One region of the Frateuria sp. GZRR35 genome, then DNA from elsewhere that is predicted to be linked to it. Evidence: predicted binding sites of a transcription regulator. Region 1 holds the regulator's gene; the other holds the start of a gene.
The links. The regulator FliA, encoded in region 1, starts transcription of late flagellar genes. The targets are predictions, from matches to a motif close to TAAAGTTTNNCNNNCNNNGGCCGATAA.

Region 1 (3,163 bases):
TCAGCGGCCGTGGCCGCTCGGACGAAGCCGGCGTCACCGCGCTAGTCGGCCCGACCGGCGTGGGCAAGACCACCACGCTGGCGAAGCTCGCGGCGCGGGCGGTGGTGCGCCACGGCGCCTCGCAGGTCGCGCTGGTCAGTACCGACCATTACCGCATCGGCGCCGCCGCGCAGCTGGAACACTACGGCCGCCTGCTCGGCGTGCGCGTGTACCCGGCGTACGACGCCGACAGCCTGCGCCAGGTGCTGCAGCTGCTGAAGGGCTGCCACACCGTGCTGGTCGACACCGCGGGCCTTGCCGGCAACGACCCGCGGCTGGCCGAACAACTGGACGCGCTGCGCGAGGCCGGCGAACTGCGCGCCTGCCTGGTGCTGGCCGCCAACGCGCAGGCGCAGTCGCTGGACGACGCCGTGCGTGCCTACCTGCCGGTCAAGCCGCACGCGGCGATCCTGACCAAACTCGACGAGGCGCCCAGCCTCGGCGGCGCACTGTCGGTGCTGATCCGCCACCGGCTGGCGCTGGACTACACCACCGACGGCCAGCGCGTGCCCGAGGACATCGCCGCCGCCGACGCACGCCTGCTGGTATGTCGCGCCGCGCAGGCGCTCAAGGGCAATACGCCGGCCGCCGACGAGGCGATGCTGGCCGAACGCTTCGGGACGATGGTGGCGCAGGCATGAGCGGAATCCTTGCAATGAATCAGGCGTGGGGCTTGAAAGACATGTTCAACGCGATCACGGGCGAGCGCGACAGCGCGCCGCCTGCACCGCACCGGCCGCACCAGGCGGTCAATGCAGGCGCGCCGCGCCGCCGCTGCCGCGCGATCGCGGTGGCCGGCGGCAAGGGCGGCGTCGGCAAGACCACCGTGGCGGTCAACCTCGGCATGAGCCTGGCGATGGCCGGGCACGAGGTGATGCTGCTGGATGCCGACATGGGCCTGGCCAACGTCGACGTGCTGCTCGGCCTGGCGCCCTCGCGCCACCTGGGCCACCTCCTGGATGGCACGGCCACGCTGGAGGAGCTGGTGCTGGAAGCCCCGCACGGGCTCAAGGTGATCCCCGGCGGCTCCGGTGCGCGGCGGCTGGCGCAACTGGGCAACGGCGAACATGCCGCGGTGATCCGCGCGTTTGACGAGCTGCCCAAACCACCGGACTACCTGCTGGTCGATACCGCCGCCGGCCTGTCGGACAACGTGGCGATGTTCGCCGCCGCGACCGACGACGTAGTGCTGGTGGTGTGCGACGAGCCCGCTTCGCTCACCGACGCCTACGCGCTGATCAAGGTCCTCTCCCGCGACTTCGGCGTGCGTCGGTTCCGCTTCGTCGCCAACCTGGTGCGCAACCTGGGCGAGGCCCGCGCGTTGCACCAGAAGCTGGCCAAGGTCAGCGACCGCTTCCTGGACGTGGTGCTGGACTTCATGGGTTTCGTGCCGCAGGACGAGCGGCTCAAGCAGGCCATCCGGCGCCAGAGCGCGGTGGTGGACATGTGGCCGGCAGCGCGTTCGTCGCAGGCATTCAAGCAATTGGCAGGTGCGGTCGATAACTGGGAGGAACCCGCGCGCGCGGGCCTGGACCGCATCGCTTTTTTCGGTGGCCAGGCCGTGACGGCGTCGGGGTGGTGACATGAGCGTGGCATCGGAATATCTCCAGCTGCAAAAACAGAGTGCGGATGAGTTGGTGCGCCAGCACGCGCCACTGGTGCGTCGTATTGCCTATCACCTGATGGGCCGGCTGCCGCCCAGCGTGGACGTGGGCGACCTGATCCAGTCCGGCATGATCGGGCTGCTGGAAGCCGCGCGGCACTACGCCACCGACCGCGCCGCCAGCTTCGAGACCTACGCCGGCATCCGTATCCGCGGCGCCATGCTCGACGAGCTGCGCAAGACCGACTGGACCCCGCGTTCGGTGCACCGCAAGGTGCGCGAAGTGGCCGAGGTGGTGCGCCAGATCGAGATCGAGACCGGCGCCGACGCCGAGGACGCCGAGGTGATCAAGCGGCTTGGCGTGAGCGCGGAGGAGTACCACGCGATCCTCGCCGATGCCGCCAGCGCGCGCCTGCTCAGCCTGACCGCGCCGGATGACGGCGACGGCGCGCCCGCCTTCGACGTGGTCGACCAGGGCAACCTGGGGCCGGCCGAGAGCATCGAGCAGGAAGGTCTGCGCCAGGCGCTGATCGACGGCATCTCCGGCCTGCCCGAGCGCGAGCAGCTGGTCATGTCGCTCTATTACGAGCAGGAATTGAACCTGAAGGAAATCGGCGCCGTGCTCGGCGTGACCGAGTCGCGCGTGTGCCAGATCCATGGCCAGGCGATCGTGCGGCTGCGCGCGCGCCTGGGCGATTGGCGGGACGGGAGCGAGGAATCGGACATGGGCAATCGCAAAGGCAAAAGCCGGCGTGCCCAGGCCGATCGCTCCGCCCCGCGCTGAACCATTGACGATCAACCATTCCCCATTCCCTACCAAGAGGAACCAATGGACAAGAACATGAAAATCCTCGTGGTGGACGATTTCTCCACCATGCGGCGCATCGTCAGGAACCTGCTGGTGGAGCTGGGCTTCACCAACACGCTGATCCAGGAAGCCGACGACGGCAACAACGCGATGACCATGCTGAAGACCCAGCCCTTCGACATGGTCGTGACCGACTGGAACATGCCCAACATGACCGGCATCGACCTGTTGCGCGCGATCCGCGCTGAGCCCTCGCTCAAGGGCCTGCCGGTGCTGATGGTCACCGCCGAGAACAACCGCGACCAGATCATCGCCGCCGCCCAGGCGGGCGTGAACGGCTACATCGTCAAGCCGTTCAACGCGGTCACGCTGAAGGAGAAGCTCACCAAGATCTTCGAGCGCCTTGCCGCCGCGGGAGCCAGCGCATGAGCGCCGTCCTGTCCACCTTCGACGAAACCGCGCTGCCGGCCGAGCTGCACGATCTGCTCAACAGCGCCGATGGCGCTGCGTTCGAGCAGGCGCTCGACGCGCTGGTGCGCCAGCGCGAACAGCACCTGTTCCGTGCGCTGGGCCTGCTCGCGCGCGACCTGCACGGCGCGGTCAGCCGGCTCGGCAACGACCTGGCGCAGGAAGGCGTGCCCGGCCGCGTGGCCGACGTGCGCAAGCATCTGAACGACGTGCTGGAGATGAGCGCGCAGGCGGCCCATCGCAGC
Region 2 (3,163 bases), on a different contig from region 1:
CGGTGCTGCTGGGTCTGGGATTGGTGTTGCTGGCTGCGGCGATCTACTACCACCTGTTCGGCCTGGTCGCCGACATCGCGCTGTTCTTCAACCTGGTGATCCTGGTCGCGGTGATGTCGATGATCGGCGTGACCCTGACCATGCCGGGCATCGCGGGCATCGTGCTGACGCTGGGTATGGCGATCGACGCCAACGTGCTGATCTGCGAGCGCGTGCGCGAGGAACTGCGCAACGGCTCCAGCCCGCACGCGGCCATTCGCGCCGGCTACGACAAGGCCTGGTCGACCATCCTGGACGCCAACGTCACCCACCTGATCGCCGCGCTGGCGCTCACCACCATGGGCTCGGGTCCGATCAAGGGCTTCGGCGTGACGCTGCTGATCGGCATCCTGACCTCGATGTTCACCTCGGTCACCGTGACCCACGCGATCACCGCGCTGATCCACGGCAACCGCAAGCTCAAGACCCTTTCGGTGTAAGGGCGGGACGGCAATGGAAATCTTCAACCACAACAGTAATGTACCGTTCCTGCACTGGCGCAAGATCAGCATCGTCATCGCGGCGTTGCTGATGATTGCCTCGGTGGGCCTGCTGCTCACCCGCGGCCTCAACTACGGCCTGGATTTCACCGGCGGTATCTCGGTCGAGGTCAAGTACGACCGCACGATCGACATCGGCGACGTCCGCCAGGCGCTGGATGAGGCCGGCATCGAGAACCCGGTGGTGCAGAGCCTGGGCGGTTCGCGCCAGGTGCTGATCCGCCTGCAGCCAAAGGCCGACGGCAAGGATGGCGCGGCCGCTCCGGGCGAAGGCGCCTCGGCGCGTGCCGACAAGGTGGCTGCCGCCGTCATGGCGGCACTCAAGAAGGAGCGTCCGGACGCGGTGGAAGCTAGCCACAGCTTCGTCAGCCCGCAGGTGGGCGACGAGCTCAAGAGCGACGGCTCGATCGCCGCGATCTTCGTGATCATCGGCATCGGCGTGTACCTGTGGATCCGCTTCGAGCGCCGCTTCGCGATCGCCGCGCTGCTGACCGAAGTGCACGACACGCTGGTGACGCTGGGCGTGATCTCGCTGGTGCAGCGCGAGTTCGACCTGACCGTGCTGGCGTCGGTGCTGGCGGTGATCGGTTACTCGATCAACGACAAGGTGGTGGTATTCGACCGAATCCGCGAGCTGTTCCGCCTGGCCCGCAAGGCCGATCCGGAGGAAATCCTCAACCGGTCGATCAACACCACGCTGTCGCGAACCATCATCACTTCGCTGTTTACCGGCATCACGATGGCGGCGCTGTACTTCTTTGGCGGTCCGCAGGTGCACGGCTTCGCGATCACCATGCTGATCGGCATCGTGGTGGGCACGCTGTCCTCGATTTTCGTGGCCAGCCCGATCCTGCTGTGGCTGGGCGTGTCCAAGAAGGACCTGATGCCGCAGACCAAGGACAACCCGGAGCTTGCACGGCGGCCCTGAGACGCCTGCACCCTGCAAAAGCCCGGCCTTGTGCCGGGCTTTTTTGTGGGCTGTAGCGCCGTTGGGTCCGTGCACGTGCGGGCATCCTTGCGGCGAACCCCACCTCGAGAGAGCCGGGCCGCAGAGGCGTTCCGGAACATGCGGCAACAGTGATCCCTTTCGCACCTGCGGCCGTTCAATTTTTCCCTTGGCCGACCGATAACCCGGAGTGATCGCAAGGCGTCGCGCGCCCGGAGTAGGAAATGCTGGTTCTGGTAGGAACGTTGGTCGTCATCGGCTGCGTGCTCGGCGGCTACGTGATGTCGCACGGGCAGCTGATGGCGCTGTGGCAGCCCTACGAACTGCTGATCATCTTCGGGGGCGCGATCGGCGCCTTTCTCACGGCCAATTCCAGCAAGGTGGTCAAGGCGGCGCTGAGCGAGACGGCAGCGCTGGTGAAGGGGCCGAACTACAAGAAACAGGACTACGTGGACCTGCTGGCGCTGCTGTACGACATCTTCGGGGTCATGCGCAAGGAAGGCGTGCTGGGGATGGAATCGCACATCGAGGATCCGCAATCGAGCGCGGTGTTCTCCGCTTATCCGCGGCTGCTGCGCGAGCACCACCTGGTCGAATTCATTACCGACTGCCTGCGCCTGATCGTCGGCGGCAGCATGGAGCCGCACGAGCTGGAGGCGCTGCTGGACGCCGAGGTCGAGAACCACCACCACGAGGCCGAAGCGCCGGCGCAGGCAGTGGCCAAGATGGCCGACGCGCTGCCGGGCTTCGGCATCGTCGCGGCGGTGCTCGGCATTGTCACGACCATGTCCAACCTCGGCGGCGATACCTCGCGCATCGGCGAACACATCGCCGGCGCGCTGGTGGGCACCTTCCTGGGCATCCTGCTCTGCTACGGCTTCATCGGGCCGGTCGCGGCCGCGATGGAAAGCCGCGTGCGGGAAGACGGCAAGGCCTTCGAGTGCGTGAAGGTGGCACTGCTGGCCAACCTGCGCGGCTACAACCCGAAGGTGTCGGTAGAGTTCGCGCGCAAGGTGCTCTCGGCGCATGCGCGACCGAACTTCCAGGATCTGGAGGACCACCTCAAGGGTGCTCGCGCCGGGGCCGGCGCATGAGCGAGGGAGGCGGCCCGCCGATCATCATCAAGCGGGTGAAGAAGCAGGCGCACGGCCACCATGGCGGCGCCTGGAAGGTAGCCTACGCCGACTTCGTCACGGCGATGATGGCGTTCTTCCTGGTGATGTGGATCCTGGGCGCCGGTACGCGCGAGCAGAAGGCCGCCATTTCCGAATATTTCAAGAACCCCAGCATGACCCCGGGCAACGCCACGGTGGCGCCGCCGGGTCGCATGGGCCCGGGTGGCGCCAGCGACGCAGCCGTCCAGCTGGGTGGGGCGATGGACCTCTCGCACGGGCCCGGCAAGGACCGCCACAACGGCCCGTCCGCGCCGGTATCCAAGGAAGCCATCGAAAAGCGCGCGCGCGAGCAGGAGAGGGCGCGCCTGCAGGAGCTGATGCAGCAACTGCACGCGGCGATCCAGAACAGCCAGGCGTTGGCGCCGTTCAAGGACCAGTTGCTGCTGGACATTACGTCCGAAGGCCTGCGCATCCAGATCGTCGACAAGCTCAACCGGCCGATGTTCGACCTGGGTAGCGCGCAGCTGAAGGACTACACCCGCGCGATCCTCGCCGAGCTGGGT

Region 2: the regulator FliA is predicted to act here: its motif matches at 1,643-1,669, upstream of motA (flagellar motor stator protein MotA).

The regions. Positions count from the first base shown of each region.
Region 1 covers NZ_JBHZGL010000011.1:13,992-17,154, reverse strand. The annotation lists gene flhF (flagellar biosynthesis protein FlhF) at 1-680, shown strand, start outside; gene ACFWZ3_RS12915 (MinD/ParA family protein) at 677-1,621, shown strand; gene ACFWZ3_RS12910 (RNA polymerase sigma factor FliA) at 1,623-2,426, shown strand; gene ACFWZ3_RS12905 (chemotaxis response regulator CheY) at 2,472-2,879, shown strand; gene ACFWZ3_RS12900 (protein phosphatase CheZ) at 2,876-3,163, shown strand, end outside.
Region 2 covers NZ_JBHZGL010000004.1:130,429-133,591, reverse strand. The annotation lists gene secD (protein translocase subunit SecD) at 1-479, shown strand, start outside; gene secF (protein translocase subunit SecF) at 493-1,467, shown strand; gene motA (flagellar motor stator protein MotA) at 1,710-2,579, shown strand; gene motB (flagellar motor protein MotB) at 2,576-3,163, shown strand, end outside.